4 regions of the Modestobacter sp. SYSU DS0290 genome follow, and region 2 is predicted to be linked to each of the others. Evidence: predicted binding sites of a transcription regulator. Region 2 holds the regulator's gene; each other region holds the start of a gene.
The links. Region 2 encodes LexA, which represses DNA repair genes until DNA is damaged. Its sites were predicted from a motif close to TCGAACANNTGTTCGA; they were not measured.
Positions count from the first base shown of each region.

Region 1 (4,206 bases), on a different contig from region 2:
GTGGTGCGGGTGACCCCGCTCGGGGTGGTGACGGTGAGGGTGCCGTCGGGGGCCATGGCGAATCGCCAGCCGGGGGCGAAGGTCTTGAGCCGGTGGTGGCTGCGGCACAGGCAGCAGAGGTTGGTGCAGTCGGTGGCGCCGCCGCAGGCGTGGGGGATGACGTGGTCGAGGTCGGCCCAGCCGACGCGTTGGCCGCAGTTGGGGAACCGGCAGCGTCGGTCGCGAGTGGTGACGAAGGCGTGCTGCCGCTCGGTGGGCTCGTACCGCTCGGTGGGTGGCGGCGGCCCGAGCACCGGGCAGTCGCAGGGTGCGCCGTCGTCGCTGTCGGGCCCGGTGTCGCCATCGCGCCCTGAGTCGGCGCCGTCGCCATCCCGTTCGGCGCCGCCGCGCCCGCCGGTGCAGTTGTCGCCTGCGGTGTCGCGGTGGTCGGGGCAGCCGCGCTTCGCGAGCCGGGCGAGTTCGGCCGGCGTCACGGTGGCGAGCAGTTCGCCGTCGAGGCCGGTGATCGCGTAGCTGAGCGTGCCGCCGTCGGGTGCGGTGAGGCCGAGGGCGCCGACCCGGGCCAGGAGGTCGCGCAGGTGGGCGGCGGTGATCGGCAGCCCGTTCACCTCACCCGGGGTGACCCCGCCTTCCAGGGCCTCCAGCGCCGCGGTGACCGTCAGGTTCGCGGTGAGCAGCGGCAGGCCGTTGTCGGCGGGGCGGAGGATCAGCGCCGCGGCCACGAGGGTGCGCAGCTGACCGATGGGCCGGGGGTCCCCGTCGGCCTTGAGCATCCGGGCCAGCTGGTCGAGCAGGTCGTGGGCCTGGGCGGCCTGATCGGCGGGCAGGTCCACCGCCAGCACCGCCCGCCCATCCGAGGCAGACGGGTACACGTGCACGTCAGCGGTCTTCTCCGCCCCGGCCCGCGCCTCTCCCGCGGCGTCGGCGTCCAGTTGCAGCACGAGTTCGGTGGCACGCTTCTTCACCGCCGACACCGACAAGTCGGCCGCCTCTTGGAGCAGCGCCTCCTCTACCCGCCCCGCCACCTCGGCGGGAGTGGACTTCAGCGCGTCGGCCAGCTGCTGCGCCCGCCGCTCGTCCAGCTCCCCGGCCCGCAGCGCGGCGAAGGTGGCCGGGAGCTTGTCCCGCCACACCAGCGCCCGGGTGAGCCGGATCGCCGCCGTCCCCCGCCCCACGTTGAGCACCGTGGCCAGCTCGGCGGTGAAGAACTCGCTGATCTCACCCTCGCCCGGCTGCGCCGTCCAACCTGCCCGGCGGGCACCCGGGTGGTCCGGTGCCGGATCCGCCGACCCGGGACGATCAGCGGCCAAGGCCAGGATCAGCTCCGCCTCGTGCGCGGTGTCCTGCGCGCGGCGCCGCTGCACCCGCTGCAGCTCCTCGGCCAGCCCCTCGTCGGTCAGCCAGGCAGCGGGCAGCCGGGAGGGCTCGACGGGGTGCTCGAGAGTCCAGTCCACCACCAGCCCCTCGACCACGCTCGAACCACGCCTCCGCGACATGACTCGAACATACGTTCGAGGTACGACAGTTCCGGCAGGTCGGTCAAGCGGTGGTCGCACCGTGGTTCCGTCCGTCCGACCGTTGATCCGCACCAGGATGGGGCTCGGCGGACGCAGGGTCGCGCCACCTGCGGCGGCTGGTCGCGAGATCAGCGCAGCGCGTAGCGGGTGAAGAGGACGCCCTCCTCGGTGAGCGCCTGGAGCAGCTCGGCGCGCACGGTCCCCGGCAGCGCGTGCGGCACCAGCCCGGGCCCGCCGCCGACCAGCAGCGGGGAGATCGACAGGTCCAGCTCGTCGACCGCCCCGGCGGTCAGCGCGGCCTGCACCAGCGCCGGGCCGCCCTCGCAGACCAGCTGCACCAGCCCTCGCTCGGCCAGGGCGTCCAGCGCCGCGGGCAGGTCGACGTCGTCGTCGCCGCAGACCAGCACGTCCACCCCGGCGCCGGCGAGCGCGACCCGGCGCGCGGGGTCGGCCGCGGCGCAGGTGACCAGCACCGTGGGCGCCACGGCGTCGGTCACCAGCTGGTCGTCCGGGCGGAGCGACGCCCGCCGTGACACGACCACCACCGGCATCACCGCCTCGCGTCCCAGCGTGGTGCGCAGCCGGCCGACGGCGGAGTCGGGCAGCACCGGGCGGTACCCCTCGGCCGCCGCCGTCCCGGCCCCGACGAGCACGGCGTCCGCCAGCGCCCGCAGCGTGCGGAACACCCGGCGGTCGCCGTCGGAGCCCAGCGGCCCGCTGCGCCCGTCGACGCTGATCGCGCCGTCCAGCGAGGCGATGAAGTCGATGCGCAGGTGCCGGCCCGGCGCGACACGGTAGGCGTCGGCCAGGCCGGCGGGGTCGCGGGGGAGCTCGCGCACCGTCAGCGGGTGCTGACCACGGCCGCGCTCTCGGCGGGCACGGTCACCGTCTCCCCGTCCAACCGGGGGGCGTCGCCGGTGGTGAACAGCACCTCGCCGGCCGGGGCGTCGAGCTCGACCCGCCGCTCCTCGCCCGACAGGTTGGCCACCACGCGCAGCGAGCCGCGCTCGACGACCAGCCAGCGCTCCTCGTCGTCCCAGGTGACGCCGGTCGCGGACAGGTCGGGGTCGAGCAGCTCGGGGTGCTGCTTGCGCAGCGCCAGCAGGGTCTTGTGCAGGGCGAGCAGCCGGGCGTGCGGCTCGCGCTCGAGCTCGGACCAGTCCAGCTTGGAGCGGGTGAAGGTCTCCGGGTCCTGCGGGTCGGGGACGACGGCGGCGTCCCAGCCGTGCGCGGCGAACTCACCGATCCGGCCCTCGGCGGTGGCCTTGCCGAGCTCCGGCTCCGGGTGGCTGGTGAAGAACTGCCACGGGGTCGAGGCGCCCCACTCCTCGCCCATGAAGAGCATCGGGGTGAACGGGCTGGTCAGCACCAGGGTGGCGCCGACGGCGAGCAGGCCGGGGGAGAGGGAGGCGGAGATCCGGTCGCCGACGGCGCGGTTGCCGATCTGGTCGTGGTCCTGCAGGTAGCCGAGGAACTTCCAGCCCGGCAGCCGGGTGGTGTCGACCGGCCGGCCGTGGTGCCGACGGCGGAAGCTCGACCAGTCGCCGGCGTGGAAGTAGGCGCCGGTGAGCACGCGGGCCAGACCCTCGAGGCCGGCGTCGGCGAAGTCGGCGTAGTAGCCCTGCGCCTCACCGGTCAGCTGGGTGTGCAGCGAGTGGTGGAAGTCGTCGCTCCACTGCGCGTCGATGCCCGTGCCGCCGGCCACCCGCGGGGTCACCAGCCGGGGGTCGTTGAGGTCGCTCTCGGCGATCAGCGTGAGCGGGCGGCCCAGCGCGACCGACAGCTTCTCGGTCTCGATCGCCATCTCCTCGAGCACGTGCGTGGCGCGCTCGTCGACCAGCGCGTGCACGGCGTCCAGCCGCAGCCCGTCGACGTGCATGTCGCGCAGCCACATCTGCACGTTGTCCAGGATGTACCGGCGCACCTCGTCGGAGTCGGGGCCGGACAGGTTGATCGAGTTGCCCCAGGTGTTCGCGCCCCCCTCGGCGAAGATCGGGAAGAACTCCGGCAGGTAGTTCCCCGACGGGCCGAGGTGGTTGTAGACGACGTCCTGGATGACGCCGAGCCCGCGCTGGTGGCAGGCGTCGACGAACCGCTGGTAGGCGGCCGGACCGCCGTAGGTCTCCTGCACGGCGTACCAGGCGACGCCGTCGTAACCCCAGTTGTGCGTGCCGTTGAAGGCGTTCACCGGGAGCGCCTCGACGAAGTCGACGCCGAGGTCGACCAGGTGGCCGAGCCGGTCGATGGCGGCGTCCAGCGTGCCCTCGGGGGTGAACGTGCCGACGTGCATCTCGTAGACGACGCCCCCGGCGAGCGGCCGGCCGGTCCACGCGGCGTCGCCCCAGGAGTACGTGGCGGGGTCGAAGCGGCGGGAGAGCCCGTGCACCCCGTCGGGCTGCCGGCGGGAGCGCGGGTCCGGACGGGGCGTCTCGGTGTCGTCCAGCAGGAACCCGTAGTCGCTCTCGGGCTCCGCGGGCACGGTGGCGCGCCACCAGCCCTCGTCGTCGCGCTGCATGTCGTGCACCTGGCCGTCGACCTGCAGGCGCACCCGCTCGGGCAGCGGGGCCCAGACGGAGAACTCGACGGGCTCGGACATGCGGGGGCCTCCTGAGGGGGCGGGGTGTTCGGCCGGCTGGCTGCCCGATCATGCCCGCCCGGCGGCCGGTCAACCGTGCCGCGCGACACCCGC
Region 1 is NZ_JBJHAI010000010.1:14,735-18,940, reverse strand. Features, by position in the region: gene ACI795_RS10475 (DUF222 domain-containing protein) at 1-1,496, opposite strand, end outside; gene ACI795_RS10470 (dihydrofolate reductase family protein) at 1,646-2,356, opposite strand; gene treZ (malto-oligosyltrehalose trehalohydrolase) at 2,359-4,113, opposite strand.
Region 1: a site for LexA is predicted at 1,500-1,515, ahead of ACI795_RS10475 (DUF222 domain-containing protein). Genes of this name have one in related genera too.

Region 2 (4,206 bases):
CGCGCCGTCCGCCACCGTCTGGCGGACCCGGCGCTGCTCGCCGTGCCCGCTGCGGTCGTGCTCGCGCTCCTGCCGGCCTCGGCAGCGCTGGCCGAGGAGACCGCGCCGAGCACCCGCTGCACCATCACCGACCCGCGGCTGCCCGAGATCTCCGGGCTGGCCAGCGCCGGGGAGACGCTGCTGGCGATGAACGACGGCGGTGACCGGGCCGAGGTGTACGTCCTCGACGCGTCCTGCGCTGTCGCCGAGCTGCGTGCGGGGGACGTCGACCCCTACGACCCCGAGGACCTCGCCCTGGCCGCGGACGGCACGCTGTGGCTGGCCGACACTGGGGACAACAACGCCGTCCGGGAGACCGTGGCGCTGATCGGGCTGCGGCCCGACGGCAGCACCACGCTGACCCGGCTGACCTATCCGGACGGGGCGCACGACGCGGAGGCGCTGCTGCTCGCCCCGGATGGCACGCCCTACCTGGTCACCAAGGAGGTGCTCGGCTCCTCGGGGGTGTACCGGCCCGATGCGCCCCTGGCCGACGGGGCCACGATTCCGATGACCCGGGTGGTGGGGCTCGGCCTCTCCCTGACCGGCACCCCCGGCGGACCGGTGGGCCGGGCGGGTCAGCTGCTGGTGACCGGGGGAGCGGTGTCGGCCGACGGGCAGCGGATCGCCCTGCGGACCTACACCGACGCCTACGTCTGGCCGCTGACCGGTTCGGACGTGGCCGGGGCACTGTCCGGCTCGCCGATCAGGATCGCGCTCCCGGAGTCGCCGCAGGGCGAGGCGATCACCTTCGCGGCGAACAACCGCGACCTGCTCGTCACCAGCGAGGGGCTGCCCGCTCCGGTGACCCTGGTCCCCCTGCCCGGTGATCCGGCCGCCGACGCCACGCCGACCGACGCCGCGCCCAGTGCCGAGCCGACGGGGGAGCTGGTGACCGCGGCCCGCGGGGTGCCGCCGGTGACGGCCGGCGTCATCGCGGCCGGCGTCGCGACGGTCGTGGTCTGGATCGCCGGGAAGCTGCGCCGCCGGCGGGAGTGACCCCGCCGGCGGCGGCCGGGGTCAGACCCGGCGCAGCACCGTCACGACCCGGCCGAGGACGGTCGCGTCGTCGCCGGGGATCGGCGCGTAGGCCGGGTTGTGCGGCATCAGCCACACGTGGCCGTCGCGTCGCTTGTAGGTCTTGACGGTCGCCTCGCCGTCGATCATCGCGGCGACGATCTCGCCGTTCTCGGCGTTGGGCTGCTGGCGGACCACGACCCAGTCGCCGTCGCAGATGGCGGCCTCGACCATCGAGTCACCGGTGACCTTGAGCATGAACAGCGTGCCCTCGCCGACCAGCTCGCGGGGCAGCGGGAAGACCTCCTCGACCGCCTGCTCAGCCAGCACCGGGCCACCCGCGGCGATGCGGCCGACCAGCGGCACGTAGGTGGGGGCCGGCGCCCCTGCCTCGTCGACGCCGGTGGCGGCGCCGGCGGCCGCGAGCGCCTCCACGGATGCGTCGGGTCCGGTCGCCGCGCCGTTCTCGCCGGGCAGCCGCACGTCCAGCGCACGCGGGCGGTTCGGGTCGCGGCGCAGCCAGCCCTTGCGCTGCAGCACCGACAGCTGGTGGGCCACGGAGGAGGCGGAGGAGAGGCCGACCGCCTCGCCGATCTCGCGGACCGAGGGTGGGTAGCCGCGGCGCTCGATGGAGTCGCGGATGACCTCCAGGACCCGGCGCTGGCGCTGCGTCAGTCCGTCACCGGCCTCGCCCCGGTCGGGGAACTCGCGGATCGCGGCACCGCCGGTGCCCGCGGTCGGCTCCGCTGCCTGCCCAGCCGTGCGCTTGCGTCGGCTGGACCCCTTGCGCTCGTCCGCCGTCCGGCCGTCGACCGCCATGTGTCCTCCTCGTCCGGCTGCGCGCGCAGCTGCCCGGTGGCGCCCCGCTCGGAGAGGTGGGGTGGGACGCCGTCGTGGTCTCACTGCGCACGGTAGCGGCTCGACCGCTGCTGTTCAAACAGGTGTTCGAACACGCGCCGTGTCGGAGCACTCCTGTCGGCGGGGTGCGGTAGACATCGCACAGACGTTCGAATCGAACAGACGTTCGAGAAGGTGCCCGAGCGGGCGCCCGATGTGAGGAGTGCACCGATGGTCCACGCCCAGTCCACCGCCACCACCACCGGCACCGTGCCGCCCACCTCGCCTCGCCCGTCGCTGCGCTTGGTGTCGGCGGGACCCGGGGTCGGCCGTGCCTCCGCCGCGGTGGCCGGGGCTCGCGTCGGGCGGCGCCCGGCGGTGCGGCCGAGCGGGCGGCCGGCGGCACGCTCCGGGGCTGCGGGTGCACGGCCGGTCCGGGGTGGGGGCTGGTATCCGGCCGGCCCCGTCGTGGCGCCCTCGTCGGGCGGGTGGCATGCGGAGCCGCCGTTGCGGCTCACCCGGTGGGGTCGGCGGGTGGTGGCGGCGGTGTCGGTGGCGATCGGCCTGGGGGTGGCCGCGGGCGCGGTCGCGGTCGTCGCTGCCGAGGAGCCCGCGCTGCAGCTCGCCGGCGCCGTCACCGTGGTCGTCCAGCCCGGCGACACGCTGTGGTCGATCGCCGGCGACGTGGCGCCGGACGAGGATCGGCGGGCGGTGGTCGACGCGATCCGCGACCGCAACGACCTCGACGACGTCGTCCTCCACCCGGGCCAGGTGATCGAGCTGCCCTGAACGGGCTGGCGGGTCAGGCGGGTGGCCGGTGCTGTGACTGGTGAGGGTGGGAGCGGCGGGCGGGGCGGCTGCGGAACACGACACGCGCAGCAGGGCTTGCACACCTGTAGGGGTGGCCGTACGGTTCCACCACAACATCTAGTGCTTACACGGATGTAAGTCGTCCACAGCCGTTCCACACGTTCTCCCCGGCCCATCCACCGGATGTCCCCGGAGCAGTCCACAGGAACGGTCCACGGGCCGGGTGGTCCACGGTGTCACAGCACCGCAGGGAACCCGGCCGCGACACCTCGGGAGGAGGTGGACCCGCAGTGCGCTGCCCCTTCTGCCACAACCCCGACAGCCGCGTCATCGACTCGCGCGAGACCGACGAGGGTGCGACCACCCGTCGGCGCCGTTCGTGCCCCGGTTGCGGACGGCGGTTCACCACCGTCGAGGAGGCCGTGCTCGCCGTGGTGAAGCGCAGCGGCGTGAGCGAGCCGTTCACCCGGGCCAAGGTGGTGGCCGGTGTGCGCCGCGCCTGCCAGGGGCGTCCGGTCGACGAGCACCAGCTGGCGCTGCTGGCGCAGCAGGTCGAGGACGCCGTCCGGGCGACCGGGTGCGCCGAGATCCCCAGCCACGAGGTGGGCCTGGCGATCCTGGGCCCGCTGCGCGACCTGGACGAGGTCGCCTACCTCCGGTTCGCCAGCGTCTACCGCAGCTTCAGCTCCGCCGCGGACTTCGAGAAGGAGATCGCCGAGCTGCGCGCCGCGGTGAACGCCCGCGCCGGCGGGGCGGCCACCGCGGGCGGCGGACCGCCGGGTGCGCCCGCCGGGTCCTGAGGACCGGGTCCCGCCGCCGGCCCACCGAAACCGTCACACCCCCCGACTACACAGGTCTCGACGAGGAGACCGCACCGCACCACCCGGCTCCGGCACCCGCCGGCTTCCCCAGCCGCTCCGCCAGCACCGCCGCTCAGCTCGACGCCAGAGCATGTACACCCAGGGAGCCCTCGCACGATGACCGAGACAGCCGACCGCCTCGCCACCACCCGGAACCGCCGCAGCCCGAAGGCGCCCACCCGGGGGAAGGGCCTGAAGGTCAAGCGCGTCTTCACCACCGCCGGTGTGCACCCCTACGACGAGGTCGTCTGGGAGCGCCGCGACGTCGTCATGACCAACTGGCGCGACGGCTCGATCAACTTCGAGCAGCGGGGCGTCGAGTTCCCGGCCGAGTGGAGCATCAACGCCACCAACATCGTCACCACGAAGTACTTCCGTGGTGCGGTCGGCAGCCCGCAGCGCGAGACCAGCCTCCGCCAGCTGATCGACCGGGTCGTGCTCACCTACGGTGCGGCCGGTCGCGAGCACGACTACTTCGCCTCCGAGGGCGACGCCGAGATCTTCGAGCACGAGCTCACCTGGATGCTGCTGCACCAGGTGTTCAGCTTCAACTCGCCCGTGTGGTTCAACGTCGGCACCGCCTCGCCGCAGCAGGTCAGCGCCTGCTTCATCCTCGCGGTCGACGACACGATGGACTCGATCC
Region 2 is NZ_JBJHAI010000025.1:34,878-39,083, forward strand. Features, by position in the region: gene ACI795_RS17295 (hypothetical protein) at 1-1,038, shown strand, start outside; gene lexA (transcriptional repressor LexA) at 1,060-1,875, opposite strand; gene ACI795_RS17305 (LysM peptidoglycan-binding domain-containing protein) at 2,401-2,682, shown strand; gene nrdR (transcriptional regulator NrdR) at 2,994-3,503, shown strand; gene ACI795_RS17315 (vitamin B12-dependent ribonucleotide reductase) at 3,681-4,206, shown strand, end outside.

Region 3 (4,206 bases), on a different contig from region 2:
CGTTGACCTTCTGGCTCGGCGAGTCGGGGGTGACCAGCGCCGGGTGGGCCGCCTCGATCGCCTTCAGCTCGCCCAGGCGCTCGTCGTACTGGCCGTCGCTGACCAGCGGCGCGTCCTGCACGTAGTAGGCGAAGGCGTACCGGTCGAGCTCCTCGGACAGGTCGCGGTGCCGGGTGCGTGCGTCGTCGGGGACCTCGGTGAGGTCCGCCCGGTCGACGGCCGCCTCGACCACGGGCTGGTCGGGCCCGCCCACCACGTCCTGCTCCACCCCTACCTCGGTGCTCACGCGGGAAACCGTAACCGGCGGGTCCGACGGGAGACGGCGGTCGCCACCGCGTCATCCGCGGGGTGCGCCCCGGTCGATCCGCAGGGGTGCGCCCCGGTCACCCGTGGTGGCCTGCCGGCGCCTCCGAACGCCCCCGGTCACGGCAGCGGGCAGCGGGCAGCGGGCAGCGGGCAGCGGGCAGCGGGCAGCGGGCAGCGGGCAGCGGGCAGCGGGCAGCGGGCAGCGGACCATCGCATCAGGTGAGCAGTGGTCCGATGAAGATCTCGGTGCCGTCGGGGCGAAAGGTGCGCCATCGCCCGTCGGGTTGTCGCTCGACCCGGAACCCGTGATGCACCTTGGTGTGATGCCGTTCGCACAACAGCGCCGAGTTGGCCAGGCTGGTCTCGCCGCCGTGCAGCCAGTGGATGACGTGGTGCACGTCGCACCACCAGGTCGGGGCGCCGCACCCGGCGAAGACGCAGGACTTGTCGCGCCGTTCGACGGCCTTACGCAGTCCGGGGGTGACCACCCGGTGGTCCCGCCCGAGGTCCAGCGGAGTGCCGTCGGGGCCCATCACGATCCGGGAGATGCTCCCGTCGCAGGCCAGGTAGCGGGCGCGTGCCGCGGAGATCATGGCCCCGAACCCCATCTCCGCAGCGCCCGCGCCGGTGGCCGGGTCCACAAGGTCCTCGACGTCGATCCCGACCACGACATGCGGCTTCACCGTGCGCAGCGTCGGCAGGTTGCCGCTCGCCAGCTGGTTGTCGCACAGCTGAACGAACGCGTCGGCCTGCTGCTGGGCGCGGGTGCGGGTGTCACCCTTCGGGCGGTCGGCCTGCACGATCGACTCGATCGCCGCCTGCACCTTCTCACCCCCGACCGCGTCCAGGTCGAAACGGCCGGTGATGCTGCCGTCGGCGTGCTTGGCGATCGACAGCCGCCTCCCCTCGGTGGGGTCCGGCTCGGGACCGTCGGGGTCCAGCGCGGCCTCGAACAGCGCGACCGCGGTCTTCAACGACTCATGCGGCGCACCGGCGGCGATCACCGCCCAGGTTCGATCGAACTCCGCGAGGTCGATGCCCTGCTCCTGGGCCTGTGCCACCTCACCGGGGCCGACCTTCTCCGCCACCACGTTCACCTGCGCGGCGGACACCGAACCCACGGCGAACCCCGCCGCCAGCGCCGGGAAGGACTCCAGGGCACGCCCGGCCCGGAGGATCCGCGACGCCTCGACCGGCGCCAGCCGGGCGTGCCCGATCAACCACGACCGCATGCTCTTCAGCGCATCCCGCTCGCACGCCTGCGTGCTCTCCGCGTGCCGCACCGTGCGGGTCAGCTCCGCGTCCAACCGGTTCCGCACCGCCACCAGCACCGCCGTCCGGTCCAACACCTGACCGTCGGACAGCCCGTGCAGCCCCTCCCCGGCCAACGCAGCCAGCGCCGCATCCAGCTCACTCAGGCCCTCGGCCGGCAGCTCCGCGACCACATTCGGCGCAACGGCGTCCAGCGTCGCCGACCGGCTCACGGACACCTCCCACCAATTCGAACGTGCGTTCGAAGTCTACCGGCGACCGACAACGTCGACCAGTCGAATGTCCAGGTCAAAGGCCCGTCCACAGATGCGACGAGGACCTTGACGACAGCCGGGCGAACCGTTCACCAGTGGGCCACCATGGACCCATGGACCAGCAGTTGACCCGGGCGCTGGCCCCCGTGCTCGCCGACCTGGTCGCGACCGGCGTTCCCCTGCCGCGCATCGAGGCGAGCGACTGGACGGGGGACCCCGGCCGGGCCGGCGCGATGCTGTGGAGCGCCGACGGGAGCGGCCAGGGTGTCGCCGTCACCCTCGGTCAGCCCTACGCGGAGCAGGTGGTCAAGGCGGCCGACTCCGTGCAGGAGTGGGCCATCGAGGCCCTGTGGGGTTCCCGACCCACGAACTGGCCACCCTGCCCGCGGCACCCGGCCACGCACCCGCTCGCCCCCGCACTCCGGGACGGCGAGGCAGCGTGGACCTGCCCGCGCGACGACGTCCCCGTGTCTCCCGTCGGCGGTCTCGGCTGAGACCGCCCCCTTATGGACGAGCGGGTTCTACGCGGAGCGCTCGGACGGCGACTACGGAGTGAAGTGTCTCCCCGCCACCCGCTTCGTCGCCTACCGTGGCCGGGTGACCATCGGCCCGGCGTTCATCCCCAGGGCTGTTGCGCGCGGTGGGCCACTTGACGGCAGCGTTCTCGGCGACTCTCCACCCACGGAGTTCGAGGTCGTGATGGCTGATGGCTCGCACCATGTGTACGTCGTCACCGACGATTGGTCCGAGGATCCGCCTGGTGTTCGCGCACGGGTGTACGACTGGCGTGGCCGACGGGGCGGCCCTCAAGCCAGTCGAGCCGCTTCCGTGTAGGTGGCCCCGCGCGCGAGATCGACGAGCGCCGTGGCGACTTCCTCGATGCCGTACTTGCTGCCGGCAACTCGTCCCCAGACGCCGGCCGGCTTCGGCGGCGGCCTCAGCCCGTGCTTGTGGATCGTTCCGTCCGCGGCCTCGTAGAAGCACCGCAGTCGCGGCCGGGGCGGGTTCCCATAGGTGCCCTGCTTGCGAACGGACGACCCGGAATGGGTCGGGCAGTTCGGGAGCGTTGGGTCAGGCGGGCGTGGCATCACCTACGACGGTAGGCAGCAGTTCGGACGGGGATAAGACTCACTCACCGTAGGGGAGGAGACCGCTCAGTCGGGCAGGAGGAACTTCGCCGCCTCGCGCACGTGCTGCATCGCCGCCCGGGCGTAGGCCGGGCTCGCCCCGGCCAGGCCGCAGGCGGGTGTCAGGGTGACCGCCTCGTGCAGGTGCTCGACCGGGAAGCCCAGTTCCCGCCACCACGACTGGACCCGGCTGGCGGTCACCTTCGGCGCGCCCAGCGCCGCGTCCGTCCCCGGCACGACACCGACCAGCAGGTGGGTGCCGGCCTCGACCGCGGTGCCGAGGTCGTCGAGGTCCTGGACCATCCCGAGGTCGAAGGAGACGGCGGCGGCCCCGGCGGCGCGGAAGAGCTCCAGCGGGGCCCGGTTGGCGCAGCAGTGCACGACCACCGGTGCCGCGATCGCGCCCACCAGGTCGGCGAGCTCCTCCTCCACCACCTGCGCCTCGACCGCGGGCAGCTTGCCGAAACCGCTGATCGTGGGCAGCCCGCCCTGCAGCACGGCCGGCACCGAGGGCTCGTCGATCTGGACGACGACCCGGGCGCCGGGCACCCGCCCGGTCACCGCGGCGACGTGGGCGGCGACGCCCTCGGCGAGCGACTGGGCCAGGTCCCGGCGGGCACCGGCGTCGACGACGGCCCGGTCGCCCCGCGTGCGCTCCAGCCCGGCGGCCAGCGTCCAGGGACCGGCCACCTGCACCTTGAACGGACCGACGTGGCCCTCGGCGACCTCGTGGAGGGCGTCGAGGTCGCGGGCCAGGATCTCCTGCGCCCGGCGCTGGTCGGCCCCGGGGCGCGGGACGAGCCGCCAGCCGGCCGGGACCAGGTCGACGGCGAGGTCGACCAGCAGGCCGGCGGAGCGGCCGATCATGTCCGCCCCGGCACCGCGCGCGGGCAGCTCGGGCAGGTGCGGGAAGTCCGGCAGCTCACCGACCACCACCCGCATCGCCTCGACCGGGTCGGTGCCGGGCAGCGACCCGACGCCGGAGGCCGGCCCCCACGACACGGGAGCCGGCCCCAGGTCCTGCTCCCCCGGCACGTCGGTGCCGGGGGTCGTGCTGTCGTCCGGGAACTCAGTCGGCGAGGCCACGGCGCCGACGGTAGCCCGCCGCCGTCACGAGCCCACCGGCCGCCAGCAGGGCGGCGCCGAGTCCGACCAGCTGCGCGGTCGGCACACCGGTGTAGGCCAGCGACCCGCCGCTCCCCTTGCCGCCACCACGGGAGCCGTCGTCCATGCCGCCACCCACCACG
Region 3 is NZ_JBJHAI010000009.1:93,230-97,435, reverse strand. Features, by position in the region: gene ligA (NAD-dependent DNA ligase LigA) at 1-286, opposite strand, end outside; gene ACI795_RS10160 (DUF222 domain-containing protein) at 522-1,724, opposite strand; gene ACI795_RS10155 (hypothetical protein) at 1,946-2,326, shown strand; gene ACI795_RS10150 (methionine synthase) at 2,987-4,045, opposite strand; gene ACI795_RS10145 (bifunctional metallophosphatase/5'-nucleotidase) at 4,029-4,206, opposite strand, start outside.
Region 3: a site for LexA is predicted at 1,808-1,823, ahead of ACI795_RS10160 (DUF222 domain-containing protein). Genes of this name have one in related genera too.

Region 4 (4,206 bases), on a different contig from region 2:
ACGGCGCTCGGCGTCCTGTCGGTGGCCTACCTGTTCCTGGGTGCGCCGGCACTCGCCGAGGAGCGCCCGGCCCGCGCGGTCGGCTACCTGACCGTGCTCGTCGCCGTCTTCGGCGTGCTGGGCTGGCAGGCGCCCCAACTGCTCTTCCTGCTCTTCCTGGCCTATCCGCAGATCTGGTTCCTCGTCGAGTCGCCCCGTCCTGGCACGGTGTGGACGGTGCTGCTCGCGCTGGCGAGTGCGGTGGGCCCGGCGACTGCCTGGACCCGCGGGGCCGAGCCGCTGTCGGAGGTGCTCGACTCGGGCATCGGGCTGCTGTTCAGCCTGGCGCTGGGCGTGTGGGTGAGCCGCGTGCTGCAGCAGAGCCGGGAGCGGGCCCGGCTGATCGCCGAGCTGGAGGCCACCCGCGGGGAGCTCGCCGACGCCCACCACCAGCAGGGGATCGCCGCCGAGCGGGAGCGATGGGCCCGCGAGGTGCACGACACCCTCGCGCAGGGCTACACGAGCATCGTGGTGCTGGCCCAGACCGCCGCGGCCCAGCTGCCCATCGCCCCGGCGGCCGCGGCCGAACGGCTGGCGCTGATCGAGGAGGTGGCCCGGGACAACCTCGCCGAGGCCCGGGCGATGGTGGCGGCGTTCGCCCCGGCCGGGCTGGACTCGGCCACCCTGGTGGAGGCGCTGCAGCGGCTGGCGGAGCGGTTCGGCCGGGAGACCGGGATCGCCACCCGCGTCGACCTCGCGGCGCTGGACGAGGCCGGTGCGCTGACCCGGGCCGAGGAGATCGTGCTGCTGCGCGGCGCCCAGGAGGCGCTGGCGAACGTGCGCCGGCACGCGGCGGCGAGCTCGGTGGTGCTGCAGGTCAGCCGGGTGGGGACCGGGGAGTCGGCGCAGGTGTCCGTGCACGTAGCGGACGACGGGGTGGGGTTCGACCCGGCCACGGCGCCCGGCGTGGGCCTGGCCGGGCTGCGCGACCGGGCGGCGGAGGTGGGGGGCGCGGTCGACGTCGTCTCCGCACCGGGGGAGGGCACCCGCGTGACCGTCCGGGTGCCGGCGCCGTGACCACCCGGGTGCTGGTGGTCGACGACCACCCGGTGGTGCGGGGTGGGTTGGTCGGATGGCTGGCCGCGCAGCCGGATCTCGAGGTGGTCGGCGAGGCCGGTGACGGGCTGGCGGCGCTGGCCGCGGTGGCCGAGCAGGCGCCGGACGTCGTCCTGATGGACCTGCGGATGCCGCGGATGGACGGCGTGACGGCGACCGGCCGGATCGTCACCGCGCACCCGGACGTCCGCGTGCTCGTGCTGACCACCTACGACACCGACGCCGACATCGTCCGCGCGGTGGAGGCGGGCGCGGCCGGCTACCTGCTCAAGGACACCCCGCTGCCGCAGCTGGCCGATGCGGTGCGGGCGGCGGCCCGCGGGGAGACGGTGCTGGCTCCGCCAGTGGCGGCCCGGCTGGTCTCCCGGATGCGGGCGCCGGCGGTCGAGGCGCCGACCGCGCGGGAGCTGGAGGTGCTCGGCGGTGTGGCGCGCGGGCTCACCAACGCGCAGATCGGCCGGGAGCTGTTCATCGGTGAGGCCACGGTGAAGACGCACCTGCTGCGGGTGTTCGCCAAACTCGGGGTCGACGACCGCACCCGCGCGGTGCTCGTCGCGGTCGAGCGCGGCCTGCTCCCGGGACCGGGCGCGTCGTCCGGCTGACCGGGCGGCACGCCCGGTCGTCGAGGACCTCCGCGGATCTGTGGACAGGCTTCTGAGCTGCGGATTCATCTGGCCGGAACCCCTTGAAGCCGCTAGACTTCGAACGTGTGTTCGAATGGGTGGGGAGGGTGTCCGTGAGCCGGTCGGCGACGCTGGATGCCCCCGCGCCGAACCTGGTCGCGGAGCTGCCGGCCGAGGGCCTGGGCCAGCTGAACGCGGTGCTCGACGGGTTGGCCGGGGCCGGGCTGCACGGCCTGACCGATGGTCAGGTGCTGGACCGGACGGCGGCGTTGGTGGCGGCGCGGAACCGGCTGGACGCCGAGCTGACCCGCACGGTGCGGCACGCGGAGACGACTCAGGCCGCGGAGCGCGACGGATTGACGAGCATGCGGTCGTGGTTGATCGGGCACGTGCGGCTGGCCCCGGTCGAGGCGTCGCGGATCGTGCGGGCCGGTCGGGCGCTGGAGGCCCTCCCCGCTCTGACGGCCGGTTTCGCCGAGGGGTCGGTGACCGCGGCGCAGGTCAACGTGGTCGCGGAGAAGGTGGGGCCGGGTGAGGTCGCGCAGGCCCACGAGCAGGGCGTGGACCTGGACGCCTTCGACCGGGACTGGGCGGTGATCGCCGCCGGCGCTCCGCATGAGTCATTGAAGACCGCGGTCGCGCTGTTCGAGGAGGCGCTGGACCCCGACGGTCCCGAGCCGGACCCCACCGAGGGGAGGCGGCTGTCGATCGCCAAGCACGCCGACGGTTCGGTGACCGGCCGGTTCGACCTGGACGCGGTGGGTGGGGAGAAGGTGCAGGCGGCGATCGAGTCGATCGTGCAGGCCGACCGCCCGAAGGGTGATGGGCGGACCCGGGCGCAGCAGAACGCCGACGCGCTCGTGCAGCTGTGCGACAACCAGCTGGCGTCGGGCAGCCTGCCGACGCTGCGCACGGTGAAGCCGCACGTCGTCGTCGGCATCGACGTCGAGGACCTCGTGGACCCGGCCACCGGCGCGGGCACTGCGGAGATGGGGTTCGGGGCGACGATCTCCGCGGCCCGGGCCCGCTACCTGGCGTGTGACGGGAGCATCTCCCGGATCGTGATGGGCCCCGACGGCACCCCGCTGGATCTAGGGCGGGACCACCGGGTCGTGACACCGGGTCTGCGGCGGGCCGTGGAGCGCCGCGACAGGAGCTGCGTGTTCGCCGGGTGCGGGGCGCCGACCTGGTGGTGCGACGTGCACCACCTCATCCACTGGATCCACGGCGGCGAGACCAGCCTGGAGAACTCAGCCCTGCTGTGCGAACGGCACCACACCAAGGTGCATCACGGGTTCCGGATCGAGCGACAACCCGACGGACGATGGCGCACGTGGCGGCCCGACGGCACCGAGATCCTCATCGGGCCCCTGCTCACCTGACGACGTTCCTCGATCACCCGTGCCTTGGCGACCCAGCTCTGGCTCGCCCCGGCCCGGGGTGACCCGGGTGCCCGGCCTGCCTCAGTCGCGGGTCGCCCACGGGACGACCGGCCCCAGCAGCTCCCCTTCGTGCGGCACGCCGTCGGCGTCGTGGTGGACCGCGCGGTGCTCGTGGCTGCCGGCGGCGTGGGACAGCGCGGCCAGCAGCAGCGTCAGGGCGTTCCGGTCGAGGCCGGCCGCCAGGTCGCCGAGGTCGACGGACCGGCCGTCGGCGAGGCTCGCGGCGGCCCGCAGCAGGCGCCGCTGGCTGCCGGTGCCGGTGAGCACCCCCGTGCGCAGGGCGCCGTCCAGCTCGGGCCACAGCACGGCGGCCCAGGGCCCGCCGTCGAGGGCGCCGTCCAGGGCGATGGTGATCAGCCCGGCCGCCTGCAGCCGGGGCAGCCAGTGGCCGTCGTTGGCGAGGAGGAGGACCGCGGCCTCGGCCGCGTAGTCGCCGACGGCGGCGCGCAGCAGCGCGCCCTCGACGGCGGTCAGGTCGAGGTCGGCCACCCGGAGTTCGTCGAACACTGCGCCTCCCTGGGCCCGTGGGTCGGGTGCCCACGAGTGTGCGCGAGGGGTCTGACAGTTCCGCCGTCAGCGGCGTCCTGGCGTGCAGCACCTAGGCTGTTGCCCCGTGAGTCTCACCATCGGCATCGTCGGCCTGCCCAACGTCGGCAAGTCGACGCTGTTCAACGCCCTGACCAAGAACGACGTGCTCGCGGCGAACTACCCGTTCGCGACGATCGAGCCCAACGTCGGCGTGGTGGGCGTCCCGGACCCGCGCCTGGAGAAGCTGGCCGAGATCTTCGGCTCGCAGAAGACCATCCCGGCCACGGTGAGCTTCGTGGACATCGCCGGCATCGTCCGTGGCGCCAGCGAGGGCCAGGGGCTGGGCAACAAGTTCCTGGCCAACATCCGCGAGAGCGACGCCATCTGCCAGGTGATCCGGGTGTTCACCGACCCCGACGTGGTGCACGTCGAGGGCAAGGTCGACCCCGCCGACGACATCGAGACGATCAACACCGAGCTCGTCCTCGCCGACATGCAGACCCTGGAGAAGGCCGTTC
Region 4 is NZ_JBJHAI010000001.1:70,190-74,395, reverse strand. Features, by position in the region: gene ACI795_RS00410 (sensor histidine kinase) at 1-1,056, shown strand, start outside; gene ACI795_RS00405 (response regulator) at 1,053-1,697, shown strand; gene ACI795_RS00400 (DUF222 domain-containing protein) at 1,898-3,100, shown strand; gene ACI795_RS00395 (hypothetical protein) at 3,182-3,667, opposite strand; gene ychF (redox-regulated ATPase YchF) at 3,774-4,206, shown strand, end outside.
Region 4: a site for LexA is predicted at 1,797-1,812, ahead of ACI795_RS00400 (DUF222 domain-containing protein). Genes of this name have one in related genera too.